2 linked regions of the Streptomyces sp. 2114.4 genome follow. The protein of the gene in region 1 interacts with the protein of each later gene in a pairwise test. Links are inferred from orthologs where the notes say so. Each region holds a gene or a part of one and is shown on either strand. Other genes may lie near its edges.

Region 1 (9,407 bases):
ATTTCCTTCAGCCCGCCGGGCGTGTCGCAGGCGATGACCCGGCCGCGGTCGATCACCGCGACCCGGTCGAGCACGCTCTCGGCCTCCAGCACGTTGTGGGTCACCAGCACCACCGTGGCGCCGCGCTCGGCCCGGCGCCGGTCCACCGCGGCCCACACGGCGCGCCGGGCGACCGGGTCCATCCCGGTGGTCGGCTCGTCCAGGACCAGCAGCGGACGCTCGCCGATCAGCGCGGTGGCCAGGCAGGCCAGCCGCCGCTGCCCGCCGGAGAGCTTCTTCAGCGCCCGTCCGGTGAGGCCGTCGAGGCCCAGCTCGCCGATCACCGCGTCCCGCTCGGCGCGCGCCTCACGGGCGCCGAGGCCGCGCAGCCGGCCGGTGGTCTCCACGGCCAGCGCGACGGTCATCTCGTCCAGGGCGGTGGACTCCTGCCCCAGGTAGCCCAGCAGCCGGGCGGCCCGCTCCGGGTGGCGCACCAGGTCGTGGCCCAGTACGGAGATGCTGCCGGAGTCCGGGCGCAGCAGCCCGGTCAGCTGGCGGACCAGGGTGGACTTGCCGGCTCCGTTGGGGCCGAGCAGTCCGAAAATCTCGCCGCGGTGCACGTCCAGGGTGATGCCGTCGTTGGCGCGTACGGCGGACGCCCGTACCGCCCCGCGGCGCCCGCGCATCGCGGGGTACGTCTTGACCAGGTCCCGCACGGCGCACACCGGCACCCCGCGCTCCACCTGTTTTGCGCCCGTCCTCACGAGCTATGAGGGTACGCGTCCCCGGCCCGCCGCCGGGCCGCGGGGCTCGGCGAGCGGGCCGGGGCGGGGGCTCCGGGGCCGGTCAGTCCCCGGCCGGGGCGTGTTCGGCGGCCGTCCGCAGATCGACCTCGCGCCAGAATCCGGCCCGGATCGCATAGCGGTCGTGCTCGTCGATCTGGTCGTCCTTGTGGGCCAGCAGCCCGAACCGGGCGGCGTAGCGGAGCAGTTCACCGTCGATGCGGTGCGGGATGCGCGGGTACTCCGTGGACAGCTGCTGGAGGTGGGTGGTGTCGGAGAGCCGGTCGGTCCAGCGGCGGGCGAAGACCTGGCCGACCTCGAAGGGGTCGCCGCTGACGGCGGTGATGTCCTCCTCGCGGTCCGCCCAGCGCTGCTCGGCGCTGGTGAGCTGGGCGAGGGTGGGCAGGGCCGCGGTCTCGGAGGGTTCGCCGACCGGGCCGCCGCGCTCGACCCAGCCCTTGTCGGACGACCAGCGCAGGGTGGCGCCGGTCGTGGGTGCCTGCGGGGCGGAGCCGCCCGGGCCGGCGGCGCCCTGGCCTGCGGTGCCCTGGCCGGCGGCGTGGGCGCGGCCGAGTCCGGCCAGGTCCTTGGGGGTGGGGACGCCCCGGGAGCCCGCGGCCCCGGGGTCGTCCGCGGCGGCCGGGGCGCTCGCGGTACCGGCCGGCGGCCGGGAGACGCCATTGGCGCCGTTGCGCTCGTGGGCGTGCTCGGCGGCTTCCGGGCCGGAGGCGGCGGCTGCCGCGGCGGCAGCGGCAGCGACCGCGGACTCGGGCAGCGGGGCGGAGAGGATCGCGGCGATCTCGGGGCGCGGCACGGGCGGCGGGGCGCAGGGGCCGCCGAGTTCCTTGGCGCGGACCGCGCGGGTGATCCAGGTCCGGTCCAGCACCCGCCGTTCGTCGGCCTCGGCAACCAGGTCCTCGGACTGGTTGTAGTCGCCGTCGGCGGCCTGGACGGCCCAGAGGTGGACCGCGACGCCGTGCTCCTTGGCGGACATCAGGCCGGGCAGGAGGTCACCGTCGCCGGTGACCAGGACGATGTCGGAGCAGGCGCGGTTACGGGCGAGTTCGGTCAGCTCGGCGTGCATGGCGGCGTCCACGCCCTTCTGCGCCCAGCGTCCGTCACTGCGGGTCAGGGCGCCGAGCCGGACGGTGACCCGGGGCATCACCCGCAGCCGGCGGTGCTCGGGCTGCGGGACGCGGTCGGGGGCGCCGTCGAACCAGTAGATCCGCAGCAGCGGGCGTTCGGTGTCCGCCTCGGCGCGCTGCCGCAGTCCCTGGATGAGGGCGGCGTGATCCACCGTGATCCGGGAACGGGCGGGCTCTCCGGCGAGCAGGCTCGCCGCGGCGCCGAGCAAATACCCGGCGTCCACCAGGACGACACAGCGATCCACGATCCACCCTCTTCCCTGAGGTGCTGATGTCCGGTCGCCCCCCGGCTCGGCCCGTGGCACGAGTTTTTCTTCGGTTGTCCTTCGAGTCTGCCCGACCCTGCGGGCGTTAACTGCCCGAACTCGATCTTCGGCGTGGCGGATTCGGCAAGAATCTTGAGCACAGCGTGTGATCAACCCTTTAACACAGGGTAATTGCCCGAAATGCAGCGCTCTGTCCGGCGTGTAAGTCTGGTTCCGGCCCCGATCCCGGATTCCCCCCTCAGGAGGCACGATCATGGCCAAGGACAAGAAGCAGGACCGCAGTCAGCAGCAGAAGACGGCATCCGCGGCCGAGCGCGGCCAGCAGGAAGCCCAGAAGGCGAGCCTGGAGGCACAGTCCCAGGCGCGGTCGCAGGCCCAGGGCAGCCCGGCAGATGTTGCACGTAAGCACCAGCGGCGCTTCGGTCACAACTGATCTCAACTGAGCCACGCCGCACAGTGGTTGAGGGGCGCGTCCACTTCGGGCGCGCCCCTCGGGGTAGGGCGTGGTGCCAAGGGCCTGTCATCCAGGGTCTGTCCTCAAGGGCCCGGCTGTCGCGCGGCGTCTGCAGGCCCGCGGCCGGCGGTCAGCCCGCCAGGCAGGACGGGCCGAGCAGCACCTTGAGGTCACCGAACAGCGACGGGTCGGGCGTGACCCGGTGCCGGTCGAGCCGGAGCACGGTCGTCTTGCGTGCCCCCTGGAGTTTGATCCGCACCTCCGTGGAGCCGCGGTGGCTGCTCAGCACCTCGCCCAGCTTCTCGACCATCGGCGGGGTGACCTTGACCGTGGGAATGGTGATCGTCACGGGGGCGTTGGTGCCGGCCTCGGAGAGGTCGGGGACCATCATCTCCATGGCCACCAGCCGCGGGATGTCCTCCCGCTTGTCGAGGCGGCCCTTGACGAAGACCACGGTGTCCTCGACGAGTTGGGTGGACACCAGCTGGTAGGTCGCCGGGAAGAACATGCAGTCGATGGAGCCGGCCAGGTCCTCGACGGTGGCGATCGCCCAGGCGTTGCCCTGCTTGGTCATCTTGCGCTGCAGGCCGGAGATGATGCCGCCGATGGTGACGATCGAACCGTCGGAGTAGTCGCCGCCGGTCAGCTGGGCGATGGCGGCGTCCGCCTTGTCGGACAGCACGTGTTCCAGGCCGAAGAGCGGGTGGTCGGAGACGTAGAGGCCCAGCATCTCGCGCTCCTGGGCGAGGAGATAGGTCTTGTCCCACTCGATGTCCGAGAACTCCACGTCCAGACCGAAGCCGGGGCCCTCGTCCGCACTGTCGTCGCCCATGCCGCCGAAGAGGTCGAACTGCCCCTCGGCCTCCTTGCGCTTGACCTGGACGACGTTGTCGATCATCGGTTCGTAGTGCGCCGTCAGGCCCTTGCGGGTGTGGCCCATCTCGTCGAAGGCGCCGGCCTTGATCAGCGATTCGGTGGTGCGCTTGTTGCAGACGACCGCGTCGACCTTGTCGAGGTAGTCGGGGAAGGAGAGGTACTTTCCCTTCGCCTTGCGGCAGCGGATGATCGAGTCGACGACGTTCTGGCCGACGTTACGGACCGCGGTGAGACCGAAGAGGATCACATCGTCGCCCTGGGCGGCGAAGTTGGCCTCGGACTCGTTGACGTTCGGCGGCAGCACCTTGATGCCCATGCGGCGGCATTCGTTCAGGTAGACCGCCGACTTGTCCTTGTCGTCGCGCACGGAGGTCAGCAGCGCGGACATGTACTCGGCCGGGTAGTTGGCCTTGAGGTAGGCGGTCCAGTAGGTGACCAGGCCGTACGCGGAGGAGTGCGCCTTGTTGAAGGCGTAGCCGGCGAAGGGGACCAGGACGTCCCACAGGGCCTGGATGGCCTGGTCGGAGAAGCCGTTCTTGCGGGCGCCCTCCTGGAAGAGGACGAAGTTCTTCGCCAGTTCCTCGGGCTTCTTCTTGCCCATGACGCGGCGGAGGATGTCGGCCTCGCCGAGGGAGTACCCGGCGATGATCTGGGCGGCCTTCTGCACCTGCTCCTGGTAGACGATCAGGCCGTAGGTCAGGCCCAGGACCTCCTTGAGGGGCTCCTCCAGCTCCGGGTGGATCGGGGTGATCTCCTGGAGGCCGTTCTTGCGCAGCGCGTAGTTGGTGTGCGAGTCCATGCCCATCGGGCCGGGACGGTAGAGCGCCGAGACGGCGGAAATGTCCTCGAAGTTGTCGGGCTTCATCAGCCGCAGCAGCGAACGCATCGGGCCGCCGTCGAACTGGAAGACGCCGAGGGTGTCGCCGCGGCAGAGCAGCTCGAAGGTCTTGGGGTCGTCGAGCGGTACGGAGAGCATCTCCAGGTCGACGCCCTTGTTGGCCTTCACCATCTTGACGGCGTCGTCCATGATCGTGAGGTTGCGCAGGCCCAGGAAGTCCATCTTGAGCAGGCCCAGCGACTCGCACTGGGGGTAGTCCCACTGCGTGATGGTCACGCCGTCGGTGTGCCGCGTCCAGAGCGGGGCGTGGTCGACGATGGGCTCACTGGACATGATCACGCCGGCCGCGTGCACACCCATCTGACGGACCAGGCCCTCCACACCCTTGGCGGTGTCGATGACCTTCTTGACGTCCGGCTCGCTCTCGTACATCCCCCGGATCTCGCCCGCCTCGCTGTAGCGCGGGTGCTTGGGGTCGGTGATGCCGCTGAGGTCGATGCCCTTGCCGAGGACGTCGGCGGGCATGGCCTTGGTGAGGCGGTCGCCCATCGCATAGGGGTAGCCGAGGACGCGCGCGGAGTCCTTGATGGCGTTCTTGGCCTTGATCTTGCCGTAGGTGCCGATCATGGCGACCTTGTCGGAGCCGTACTTCTCCGTCACATACCGGATCACTTCGACGCGCCTGCGCTCGTCGAAGTCGATGTCGACATCGGGCATGGAGACGCGCTCGGGGTTGAGGAACCGCTCGAAGATCAGTCCGTGGGTGATCGGGTCGAGGTCGGTGATGCCCATGGCGTACGCCACGATCGAACCGGCCGCGGAGCCACGGCCGGGGCCCACCGCGATCCCGTTGTTCTTGGCCCACATGATGAAGTCGGCGACGACGAGGAAGTAGCCGGGGAACCCCATCTGGATGATGATGTCCATCTCGTACTCGGCCTGCTTCTGCCGGTCCTCGGGGACCCCGTCCGGGTAGCGGCGCTGCATGCCGGCCCGGACCTCCTCCTGGAACCAGGTGACCTCGGTGTAGCCCTCCGGGATGTCGAACTTCGGCATCAGGTCGCGCTTCTCGAACATCCCGCTGGTGTCGATCTGCTCGGCCACCAGGAAGGTGTTGGCGCAGCCCTCCTGCCAGGCGTCCGAGGAGTCGATGGCGTACATCTCGTCGGTGGACTTGAGGTAGTAGCCGGTGCCGTCGAAGCGGAAGCGGTCCGGGTCGGAGAGGTTCTTGCCGGTCTGGATGCACAGCAGGGCGTCGTGCGCCGTGGACTCGTGGGCGTAGGTGTAGTGCGAGTCGTTGGTGACCAGCGGGGGGATGCCGAGCTTCTTCCCGATCTCCAGCAGGCCGTCGCGGACCCGGCGCTCGATCTCGATGCCGTGGTCCATCAGCTCCAGGAAATACCGGTCCTTGCCGAAGATGTCCTGGTACTCGGAGGCGGACTTCAGCGCCTCGTCGAACTGGCCGAGCCGCAGCCGGGTCTGCAGCTCACCGGAGGGGCAGCCGGTGGAGGCGATCAGGCCCTCGGACCACTGGGCGATGGTCTCCTTGTCCATCCGCGGCCACTTCTGCAGCCAGCCCTCGGCGTAGGCGTCCGAGGACAGCCGGAAGAGGTTGTGCAGACCGGTCTTGTTCGCCGCCCAGATCGTCTTGTGGGTGTAACCACCGGAACCGGAGACGTCGTCGCGCTTCTGATGCGGCTGGCCCCACTGGATCTTGCGCTTGAGCCGCCGCGACTCCGGCGCCACATACGCCTCGATGCCGATGATCGGCGTCACCCCGGCCTTCTGCGCCGAGTGGAAGAAGTCGTACGCGCCGTGGAGGTTGCCGTGGTCGGACATGGCGATATGCGTCATGTCCATCTCGTTGCACGCCTTGAACATGTCCGACAGCCGCGCCGCACCGTCCAGCAGTGAGTACTGGGTGTGGACATGCAGGTGCGTGAAGGGGGGCCTGGACGGGGCTGCCACGGCGGGGGACCTCCAAAAGTACGAAACGGCGCGAAGCGCCTCGGCGCGGGACGGCGGTCGGACGGCCGGTGCACGGTCGGCGACGGATGGGTGAGACGGTCTCGAAGTCTACGACTCCCCACTGACAATCGGCGGGCACCGACGAGTAGCCTCGCGCGTTGTCAGTGGCAGATCCGCGACGGGTTCCGCCACGGCTCTCCGTACCCCTTCCGCACCTCAGGAGGCACCCAGCGATGCCGTCCCAGCACGCCCCGGCGCAGGACGCCGAGCAGCGCGGCGAGGAAATCCTCGCCGTCTTCGACACCGCCTTCGGGGAGCTGCTCGCCGCCGACCCCGCGGCCTTCCGTGTGAAATTCCGGAAGATGGCCGCCTCCGCCTTCGCCTTCTACCGGGGCACGGCCTGCCTGTTCTACCGGGACCTGGAGGCCGCGCAGGACGACGGCGGCAAGGACGGCGGCCCGTATCTGGACGAGCAGACCGGCCGGGTGTGGATCCACGGCGATCTGCACGCCGAGAACTTCGGCACGTACATGGACTCCACGGGCCGGCTGATCTTCAACGTCAACGACTTCGACGAGGCGTACGTCGGGCCGTTCACCTGGGACCTCAAGCGGTTCGCCGCCTCGGTCGCGCTGATCGGCTACGCCAAGGCGCTCAGCGACAAGCAGATCACCGACCTGGTGCGCACCTACGCCGCCGCCTACCGGGAGCGCATCCACGCGCTGGCCTCGGGGACGAAGAGCTCCGACCGGGACGAGCTGCCGCCCTTCACCCTGGACACGGCCGACGGGCCGCTGCTGGGCGCGCTGCGCATGGCCCGCTCGCTGACCCGGTTCGGGCTGCTGGACTCCATGACGGAGATCCGCGACTTCGAGCGCCGCTTCTCGGCGGGCGGCGGCAGCGTCGAACTGGACGCGGCGACCCGCTACAAGGTCCTCGCCGCCTTCGACGGCTATCTGGAGACGCTTCCGGAGTCCAGCCTGGACCGCCCGGACTCCTACCGCGTCAAGGACGTGGTGGGCCGCCGCGGCATCGGCATCGGCTCGGCCGGTCTGCCGTCGTACAACATCCTGCTCGAGGGCAACAGCGACGCCCTGGAGAACGACGTCGTGATCTACATGAAGCAGGCGCAGACCCCGGCCGTCTCCCGGCACATCACCGACCCCGCGGTCCGCGGCTACTTCCAGCACGAGGGCCACCGCACGGTGATCTCGCAGCGCGCCCTGCAGGACCACGCCGACCCGTGGCTGGGCTGGACCGAACTGGACGGCGCGGGCCAGCTGGTCGCCGAGATCTCGCCGTACGCCGTCGACCTGGACTGGTCGGACATCGACGACCCGGAGGAGATCGCGGCGGTGGTGGCCGACCTGGGCCGGGCCACCGCGACCATGCACGCCGCCGCGGACGACGAGAGCGGCCACTCGCTGGTGCCGTTCTCGACGGAGCGGGCCATCGACGCGGCCATCGCCGCCGACGAGGACGGCTTCGCGTCGCTGCTGGTCGACTTCGCGCACTCCTACGGCGCCCGCGCCCGCCGTGACCACCAGATCTTCGTGGACCTCTTCCGCAACGGGCGGATCCCGGGGCTGTAGGGCGGTCAGGACGAGAGGGCCGCCGCATGCCGTACGCACCGTATGCACCGGTGCGTACGGCTTCGGACCCCCTTAGCCGCCGCTTACCCCGGCCCATGGCACACTCGGCTGTAATGGACATCTCGGCGGCACACCTGCGGGCACTGCGCGCAGCGCTTTTCACGGCGCTGTGCGTGACGCTCTCCGCGGGTTCGCACGTCCTGCTGTCCCGTATGCCGCTGCCGCTGAGCCTCGTCAGCGCGCTCAGTGCCGCCGTGTTCGCCCTCGCCTACGCGCTGGCCGGCCGGGAGCGCGGCTTCTGGCGGATCGCGTCGCTGCTGGTCCCCCTGGAACTGGCCGCCGATCTGGCCTTCAGCCTGGGACAGCACACCTGTTACGGAGCGGCCGGCGGCCCGGTCGCCGGCCCGCTGCGCTCACTGGGCGTGGATCTGCTGTGCGGTGGCGACCCCGTCGGCGCACCGCTGACGCGGCTGTCCCCACAGGACACCGCGCCCGTGATCACCTGGCTCGTCCTGCTCGCGGCGCATGTGTGCACCGGGCTGCTGGCGGCGGGCTGGCTGCGCCGCGGCGAGCGAGCGCTGCACCAGCTGCTGGGCGCGATGGCGGGCTTCGCCTTCCGCCCGCTGCTGATCGCCGTCGCGGTCATCGTCGCCGGCGCCGCACCGCGCCGCCCGGTGCCCGCCCCCGTACGGCCCGGGCGCCCCGCCCGCGCCGTCCCCCTGCTCGTGCACTGCGTCGTGCGCCGTGGACCGCCCTGCGCACTGGCCGCGTAGGCCTTCGGCCGCGCGGCCCGCGTGCGCCCGCACCGCGTGCGTACGCCGCCGACCGCACATATCTCCCGCCTCACGGATCTTCACAGAGCAGGAACAGCCATGAGCAACCGCAACAACCAGGCCAACAAGCAGGCAGCCCGCGAGCGGCTGCGCGCCGAGCGTGAGCGGCAGGCGAAGAAGGACAAGATCCGCCGGCAGCTGATCGTCGGCGGTGCGATCGTCGGCGTCCTGGCGATCGCCGGTGGCATCGGGGTGGCGGTCTCCTCCATGGACGGCGGCAGCAGCTCCGCCTCCGGGGACAGCACCGACTGGGCGAAGGCCGCGAAGGCCCCGCTGACCAAGCCCCACAACACCAGCGGCAAGAACGGCACCACGGTCGTCGTCGGCAAGAAGGACGCCAAGAACACCCTGAACCTCTTCGAGGACCCGCGCTGCCCCGGCTGCGCGGCCTTCGAGCAGAACGTGGGCGCCACCGTCGAGAAGGACATCAAGGACGGCAAGTACAAGGCGTCCTACCACCTGGGCACGTTCCTCGACGCCAACCTCAAGGGCACCGGCTCCAAGAACGCGCTGAGCGCACTGGGCGCCGCGCTCGACGTCAGCCCCGACGCCTTCCTGAAGTACAAGTACGCGCTGTACTCGAAGGAGTTCCACCCGGACGAGACCGGCCCGGACAAGTTCGCCGACGACAGCTACCTGATCAAGGTCGCCGACACCATCCCGGCACTCAAGGG
Region 2 (8,231 bases), 1.8 Mb from region 1 along the record:
AACGGTCACTTCGGTCTCTCCGGCGGCCAGCCGTACGCCTGGTGACGCCTGGTCCGGCGCCGCGTTCCGCGTGGTGTTGTCGGTACTCACGGGACCGACCCTAACGGTGCGTCGGCCCCCGGCGCGGGACGCCGGGACGGGGCGCGGGGACGACGCGGAACGCCGGGACGGCGCGCGGCCGGCCGGTGAACGACGGGGTCAGCGCCGCCGGCGCAGCACCCGGCCGACGACCACGGCGGACGCCAGCACCACGGCGGCGGCGGGCGCCGCCCAGCGCAGGGCCACCGAGGGGCCGTGCGGTTCGGGCGCGGGCACCGGTGCGTACCGCCCGCGCGGCGGGGCGTGGTCGACTTCCTCCGCGCTGCGCCCGATCATCGTCCGGCGGGCGTGCGCGGCCTCGGCGGGGGCGAGGCCGTCCGGATCGTGACCGTAGGCGTGCTCGGGGTGCCCGTCGGGCGCCGCGCGGAAAACGTCCTCGGCGTCCCCCGCATCGAGATCCCCGACGTCCCCGGCCGCCTCACCGAGGCCCGCCGCCTCCCCGGCGCCTTCCTCACCGTCCGGGCCCTCGTCACTGCCCGGCTCCAGGGACGACGGCGGCACCTCCGTGCCGAAGACCCCCGGCCCGGCCGCATCGGCGGTGCCCCCGGCCGAAGGGCCGTCGCCGGTCCGCCCCGTCACCGGACGCTGCCGCAGATCGGCCGCCAGGTTCTCCGCGAAGCGGTCCAGCAGCCTGCGGCCGGCGGTCCGGGCCGCCTGGTCGGTGGCCTCGGCGAGCCGGCCGTCGCCATGGACCGTGCCCGAACAGGCCAGCGTCGTCCCGGGACCCGGTTCGGTGGCCGGCGAGAGCCGTACGGTCAGGGTCAGCGCGACCGACCCGTCGCCCCGTGTCTCGGTGCCCTTCGCCTCGACGGTGACCACGGCGGCCGCATCGCCCGCGGCATCGCCGCCCGTGCCGCGGTCGCCCGGACCGCCGTCGCCGGACCCGTCGTCCTCGGCGGCGGCACTGACCGTCAGCGTGCCGCGATAAGTGATGGTGGAGCTTCCGATACGCAGCCGCAGCCTGCCCACCGGGGTCCGGGGGGCGGCATCGGCGTCGAGCTGGACTCCCGGGACACAGCGCGCCACCCGCTCCGGCTCGGTGAGCGCCTGCCGCACGGTCCCGACGGGAAACGGAACGTACACCTCATGCTCCATGACATGGGAGCCTACCCAGCACCCCCGCACCCCGTGCCGCCCGGACAGAACTTTCTGCGCGGCGCCCCGGCTCCCGCGCCGCCCCCGTATCCGCGGCACCCTCCCCGTTCCCTCACGGGACCCTCACCAGCCCCTCCCCTGCTCGCACCTCCCCCGCCCGCTCAGTCGAGATACCGCGGATGCATCAGCGTCGACGCCGGCAGCCCGGACAGCCGGTCGTGGGCCTCGCCGCGCCGCCCGGCCTGCAGCTCCGCGCAGGTGAGCCCGGCCGGCAGCGGCGCATCGGGCGCCAGACCGAGCCGGGGCCGGTGCCGCGCGGCCAGCACGAAGCCCCAGTACCGGTCCGGGCCGGCCGACGGCGCGGCGGCGGGCACCTCCGCGTCCACCGACGCCACGGGGGAGGCCGCGCGGTCCGGGCCGCCGTAGAACGACGCGGGCCGGCCGGCCAGGCGGTACGGCACGGTCGCCAGGCCCACCGACCGGACCGTCGACTCCACCGTCCAGTACAGGCGCGCGCGCTCGACCGGCGGTCCGGCGTGCACCACCAGCCGCCCGTCGGGTGCCAGCAGCCGCGTCGCGAGACCGTAGAACTCCTGTGAGTAGAGCTTGGTGCTCGCCGCGATCCCCGGGTCGGGGAGGTCGGAGACGATGACGTCGAACGGCGCCTGCCGCCGGCCGCGCCCGCGCAGGCCCTGCTGCCGCAGCCACTCGAAGGCATCGGCGGTCACCACCCGCACCCGCGGATCGCTGAGCGAGTGATGGTTGAGGCGGGAGAGGCCGGGGTCGCGGCGCGCGAGCCGCAGCACACCGGGATCGAGTTCGACGACGGTGACCGAGCGCACCTGGCGGTGGCGAAGGATCTCGCGTACCGCGAGGCCGTCGCCGCCGCCGAGGACCAGCACCCGGCGGTGCGGGCCGGCCGCCATCGCCGGATGCACCAGCGCTTCGTGGTAGCGGTATTCGGTCTCCGCGCTGACCCGGAGCCGGCCGTCCAGATAGAGCGCCAGCGGCCCGCCTAAACCTTTCCTCCCCCGCCCCGCACCGGCTCCGTCCCCCGTACCGCCGGTCATCACCACTTCCTGGATGCCGGTCTGCACCGCGACCCGCGCCGAGGAGCCGTACACCGCCTGCCGGGCGGCCCGCTCGAACGGCGCGGCCAGCAGCACGCCCGCGGCCAGCAGCGCGAGGACCAGGGCATTGGCGGCGAGCAGGGTCCAGCGGGCGCGGGCGCTCAGATCGTCGCGGAAGAGCCACAGCACCAGCACGCCGCCGGCCACCGCGTTGACGCCGCCGGTGAGCAGGGCGCCGGTCAACTGGCCGAAGAGCGGCAGCAGCAGGAAGGGAAAGGCCAGGCCCCCGACGAGCGCACCGACGTAGTCCGCGGCGAAGAGGTCGGCGACCGCGCCGCCCGCGTCCTGCCGGCGCACCCGCTGGATCAGCGTCATCAGCAGCGGCACCTCGGCGCCGATCAGGATGCCGATGGCCAGGGAGAAGCTGACGAGCGCGGAGCGGGACTGGCCGAACCAGGCGAAGCAGGCGTAGAGCGCCATGGCGGAACTGCCGCCGACCAGCGCCAGGCCGGCCTCGACCGCGCCGAAACCGACCGCCGCCCGGCAGCGCAGCCGCTTGGCGAGCAGTGCGCCGACGCCCATCGCGAAGACCATGACGGACAGCACGATCGACGCCTGGGTGACGGAGTCGCCGACCAGGTACGTGGCCAGCGCGACCAGTTCGAGTTCGTAGACCAGGCCGCAGGCGGCGCAGACGAAGACGACGGCGAGGACGAGCAGCCGGCCGGGCCCGGCCGGCACGGGCAGTCGCGCCGGCGTCATGGCCTCCAGCGGCCCGGGGACGCCGGTGAGAACGGGCTCTGGCGGGTCGATCATAAAGTGAACGCTACGTGACGATTCCGTGCCTCTCCGTCACCCACACGGGTGCAGTCTGCGGGCCACACCCGCCGGGGGGACACCGTCCTCACACGGGGAGCGCGGTGCGCTTCCACACCACACCGGCCGGCCGGCCCGCGCACCCGGCACCGCCCGCGCCCCTCCAGGCACCGACACCCCCGGCGCACAGCTCGTACGCCCCTCGCGCCGCCCACGGCCGCACACCCTTCCGTCGGCCGGACCGGCCCCTTTCGCCCACTCCGGCTAGACCGCCGCGACCGCCGCCCGTACGCCCACCCGGGTACGCGTGGCCACCAAGCGGCCCTCCTGGGGATACGCGTGCCAGGTCCGCCAGCGCACCTGGCCCTGCTGGCACTGCGCCAGCATCGCCGTGAAGGCGTGCGGCGAGCCGGGGAACGTCCCGGCGAGGCCGTGCGGATGCTCGGCCACCAGCGCGAGCAATTCCTGTGCACGCCCGGCGAACGAGCCGCGCGACAGCGTCTCCACATGGGCGGCGAATTCGTACTCCCAGTCCCCGAGCCGCTTCGCCACCCCCAGCGGAAGCGGCGTGCTGCTGCCCGGCATACAGGCGACCGTTTCGGAACAGGTGCCGCGCTCCTCCTCGAGAAGCACCTGGTGAGAAGCGCCGAGCAGCCTCAACTGCAGCTGTGCGCCGTGAAGTTCGAGATCGAGTACGGCGAGGGCCGGCAGGGGTTCCCTGCCCAGCGCCCAGGCCAGGTCGGAGGCACGGGTATCGGTGTACGCCGTCTGCAAAGTGGTGAGCATGGGTCGGCTCCGCAAGCACGCAGTGGAATGGTGGGCCGGCCCGCCCGTTGAAGGCAGGGAATATCCGCATGCCTGCCGGCTCGTGCCCACGTGGGAACGGAGAACGTGGGGGATTCTCCAGGGAGAGGGAATCATGAAAGCCCTGTCGCCCACAGCGCTTTTACCCATCTTCTCCGGGTTTCCATCCGCCCGGGGGCCCTGCAGTTCACCTGTTCAACAACCAAGCGCCCAGCGGGTGTTGATGCCTTCATCAGAACCCGCCAGGCGCATATGCGGCAAGCAACAGCCCTTCCGCACAAGTGGAGTTGGAGAAAACGGGCATCCGGCGCAGAAGCAGCCGGATGTCGGCTCAGGGGCAACCGACGGCCGACTCAGGAGCCGCCGTCGGCCCAGGAACCCACCTCGGCGCAGGACCCCGCCTCGGCCCAGGAGCCCGCCATCGACTCAGGAGCCGCCGCCACCGCAGCCGCCACCGCCACCGCCGCCGCCACAGCCGCCACCACCGCAGGAGGAGCCACCGCCACAGCCCCCGCCACCGTGATGCCCGCCACCGCCGTGGTGGTGCCCACCACCCAGGCTCGACCCCCCGTCACCGCCGGCCCACCAGCTGCCGCCGCCCGCCGCGGACGAACCACCCCGGCCCCGTCCGCCCCATGATCCGGTCACGTTCCGCGAGACCAGGGCCAGCAGGCCGACCACCACCACGCAGACCACCAGGAAATACACGATCCCCATCTGCCTCACCTTCCTTTCGTTCCCCCGAAGCGAGGCACCCGCTCCGTCCGGCGCCCGGTGCGCCGCTCCGGCGCCGTCCCGCGCCGGGGCCGTCCTCGTCGACGGCCGTCGCTGCCTTCCGTACGGGCTGCTGCCCGGCCCCCGCGATCTCAAAGCACTGTTGAGGAATTCCAGAGGTTCGACGGAGGATGGCGCCCATGGACCGACCGCTGCTGAACCGCCGCCTCGCCGAATTCGGCACCACGATCTTTGCCGAAATGTCGGCACTCGCCGTACGGACCGGCTCCATCAACCTCGGCCAGGGCTTCCCCGATGCCGACGGCCCGGAAGAAGTCAGGGAGGCGGCGGTGCGTGCCCTGCGCGACGGCCGCGGCAACCAGTACCCGCCCGGCCCCGGCATCCCCGAGCTGCGCGCCGCCGTCGCCGCCCACCAACAGCGCTTCTACGGACACCTCGGCCTCTCCTGCGACCCCGACACCGAGGTCCTGGTCACCGCCGGCGCCACCGAAGCCATCGCCGCCTCGCTGCTGGCGCTGCTGGAGCCGGGCGACGAGGTCATCGCGCTGGAGCCGTACTACGACTCGTACGCGGCCGGCATCGCGCTGGCCGGCGGCCGTCGCGTCCCGGTCACCCTGCGCGCCGACCCCGCGTCCGGCTCCTACCGCCTCGACCTGGACGAACTGCGCGACGCCGTCACCGACCACACCCGCCTGATCCTCCTCAACACCCCGCACAACCCCACCGGCACCGTGCTCTCCCGCGAGGAGCTTGCCGAGATCGCCCGCCTCGCCTGCGAGCGCGACCTCCTCGTCATCACCGACGAGGTCTACGAACACCTCGTGTTCGAGGGCGAGCACCTTCCCCTCGCGTCGTTCCCCGGGATGCGCGAACGCACCGTCACCATCGGCTCGGCCGGCAAGACCTTCTCCTTCACCGGCTGGAAGGTCGGCTGGGTCACCGCACCCCCGGAGCTGGTCAGCGCCGTCCGCTCGGCCAAGCAGTTCCTCACCTATGTCTCCGCCGGGCCCTTCCAGTACGCCGTCGCCGAGGCGCTGGCCCTCCCCGACAGCTACTTCACCGCCCTGCGTGACGATCTGCGCGCCAAGCGCGACATCCTGGCCACCGGCCTCACGGAGGCGGGCTTCACGGTCTTCCGCCCCTCCGGCACCTACTTCATCACCACCGACATCCGCCCCCTCGGCCACGACGACGGCTTCGCCTTCTGCCGCGCCCTCCCCGAACGCGCCGGCGTCGTCGCCATCCCCAACGCCGTCTTCTACGACCACAAGGACCAGGGCGCCCCGTACGTCCGCTTCGCCTTCTGCAAGCAGGAGTCGGTCCTACGGGACGCGGCGGACCGTCTCCAGAAGCTCTGAAGCGAGGTGCCGCCGGTCGCTCTCAGGTTCCGTGGGTCCCGCCGTCACGTCCGGCACTTCTCGGGCGAGGGCCCCTCCGGGCCGGGGCAACCGGCGGCCCGTCCCGGTCACCACGGAAAGAGTCGTTGCGCTCTGCGGCATCCCCGCCCCCTGATACTGCACCGTTCCCCTCCGCATCCCGGACCGTGCTCCGTGCGTCACTGAGGAGCGACCGGCATGGCCTCGAAGTCGTCGAAGAGGTAGGCATAGACCTGCGCGAGATAGGCCCGCAGCTCCCGCTGGTCGGGGAATTGCACATAGGTCAGGTCGAACCACTGGCTCACCGTCAGCGGCTCGTTCGTCACCACATGCATGAGCCCCGCGCGAATCGTGTCCTGGTAATCGGGCCAGGCCAGATCGAACGTCTCCCGAAGCATGCCGAGATCATCGACCGCCTCGACCCCGAGAATTCCGGCGCAGAAATGCACGAAACGACGGTCGATCCCGGGTACGTCCAGCCCCAGGTCGGCCAGCGGTACGGAGACCGGGTCGATTTCCCGGTAGCCGCCCGGGTACGGGTAGAGCGTGGTGTTCCAGAGATCTGCCCCGGTCGTCGGCCCGTCGTCGCCCGCTGCGTCCCCCACCGGCTCGGCCGGGCGGTACACGCCGTACAGCAGGCCGCGCGTGGAGAAATCCGCGTAGACGTAATTGACTTCACCGTCGGAGTTGTAGGGCCGCCGCGGATCGATCGTGATCGCGGTGGCCTTCCCCAGGCAGCCCTCCCCCTCTCCGTAAACGGCCTCGAAGGGCAGAATCGGCGAGAGGTCGTGCTGGTTCAGGGCGGCCTCACGCAGGGCGTTGTCCGCCTCTACCATCGCCTCCTCGGAGTCGAAGCGGGTGGCCCACGGGCCGGTGCGGGGGGGCAGCTCGTCTCGGGTGGGCATGCGGGGCTCCGTACTGCGCGGTCGACGTGGTCCAGGCCGATGGCCGGGGGAGTGGCCAAGGAAGTAATGCGAGTTGATCGTACAGACAGTGACCTTCTCGAACATTCACCTCCATTCTGTCCAGAATTGATCCTGGTTGCCCGGTGGGGGGCGATCCGGATCGGGAGCCGACGGCGGCTCCGCCCTATCGCCGTAGAAGTAGTGGTAAACATCGAGAAGAAACCCGTAGAGCTCCCCCTCGGAAAAGAACTGGAATCCGGTGAGGCCCAGCCAGTCCTTCGTTGAGGCGGGCTGCTGCTCCAGCAGATATTCCAAGCTCACCTGGAGGCGGTGTGCGAATTCGCTGCCGTCGGACGCATACGGCTTGAATTCGCCGATCTCGTGGATCGTATCGCCCCGGAAGCAGGACTCGTAGAACCTCCTGAGCCTTTCGTCCTCTCCCCATCCGGGCACCTGCCGAAAACTCCAGCGAAGCGGAGGAATATTCACTTCACACCACCTCTCCAGACTCCACGAATCACAGCGACCCTTGGTGACGGCTGAAATTTTCCTTCATGGCCGGCTGCGGGAACATCGTATGGAGGTTGAACCCACCCTTGCCGTCCGGCTTGTAGACTGCAACGATCCCGGTATCCTTGAAGTCCACATCCCGGTAGTTGACCTTGCCGTTCGACATCGGATTATCAGGGTCGATATAGAAGCCGCGAAACTTGCCGTGGTGACTTCCGGGGCCCCACGCGTCACCCGGTGAGAACTTGACCTCGTACGGCGGACTGTCCGGAATTCGCTCGCGCGCATATCGTTCGGCATGCATGAATGACTCGTTGTCCTTGAATGCCGTTGAATACCTGTCGCACGTATGGTTCAGCGGGTTGCCGTCTGCGCCCCGCTTTTCCTTGTCATGGTAGAGCTGTGGTGGACCGAGGCGTTGTCGGGCGTCGGGCCCGTGCAACGGGTCGATCTTCTCGTTCGACCGGATGAACCCATACTCGTCCCTTGCCCACCGCGTGACGCGTTTCGGGGGTTGCTTCACCGGGAAGCCGCGGTCGTTGTAGACCGGCGGCTGTGCAACGTTCACCGTTTCCTCGATCGGGCGGCCGAGCCGATCCTTGAGCTGCTGGTCCGACACCTTGAGGTGCCGGCCCACGCCGTGTCCCTGGAGTTCCAGCTCGTCGACCCGCTCGTCCACCCGCCGGCGGTACAGCTCACGCAGCGACTTCTTGTCCGGCATGGACTGGCCGGGCTTGAGGTCAATGCCCTCTTCTTTGAGGGACTTGTGGTGCTTCTTGAAACTTTCCTCGACTGCCTTCTCGGCGTCGGCGATGTTCTTC

What was found.
Region 2: the proteins of dnaE (region 1) and CFW40_RS16370 interact in binary tests that used the Escherichia coli proteins (3 or more experiments, as listed by UniProt). The link is inferred for Streptomyces sp. 2114.4 from one-to-one orthologs.

What each region holds. Positions count from the first base shown.
Region 1 is NZ_FYEY01000001.1:1,966,889-1,976,295, forward strand. Bases 2,557-6,683 are described here. They hold dnaE (DNA polymerase III subunit alpha), read right to left. Parts: upstream 6,309-6,683; coding sequence 2,757-6,308; downstream 2,557-2,756. Other genes in these bases: CFW40_RS08575 (hypothetical protein), read left to right, coding at 2,557-2,605; CFW40_RS08585 (DUF2252 domain-containing protein), read left to right, coding at 6,542-6,683. In the rest of the region: CFW40_RS08565 (ABC transporter ATP-binding protein), read right to left, coding at 1-665; CFW40_RS08570 (NYN domain-containing protein), read right to left, coding at 826-2,151; more of CFW40_RS08575, read left to right, coding at 2,426-2,556; more of CFW40_RS08585, read left to right, coding at 6,684-7,900; CFW40_RS08590 (hypothetical protein), read left to right, coding at 8,014-8,673; CFW40_RS08595 (thioredoxin domain-containing protein), read left to right, coding at 8,773-9,407. UniProt on the Escherichia coli protein: DNA polymerase III is a complex, multichain enzyme responsible for most of the replicative synthesis in bacteria. This DNA polymerase also exhibits 3' to 5' exonuclease activity. The alpha chain is the DNA polymerase catalytic subunit.
Region 2 is NZ_FYEY01000001.1:3,743,762-3,751,992, forward strand. Bases 3,937-6,887 are described here. They hold CFW40_RS16370 (pyridoxal phosphate-dependent aminotransferase), read left to right. Parts: upstream 3,937-4,798; coding sequence 4,799-5,977; downstream 5,978-6,887. Other genes in these bases: CFW40_RS37095 (hypothetical protein), read right to left, coding at 4,311-4,601; CFW40_RS16375 (hypothetical protein), read right to left, coding at 6,175-6,887. Also shown: CFW40_RS16345 (aldose epimerase), read right to left, coding at 1-90; CFW40_RS16350 (carbon monoxide dehydrogenase subunit G), read right to left, coding at 199-1,194; CFW40_RS16355 (polyamine aminopropyltransferase), read right to left, coding at 1,356-3,080; CFW40_RS16360 (DUF2617 family protein), read right to left, coding at 3,345-3,866; more of CFW40_RS16375, read right to left, coding at 6,888-6,900; CFW40_RS16380 (hypothetical protein), read right to left, coding at 7,006-7,389; CFW40_RS16385 (hypothetical protein), read right to left, coding at 7,418-8,231. UniProt on the Escherichia coli protein: Shows aminotransferase activity with methionine and histidine as substrates, and to a lesser extent also with phenylalanine.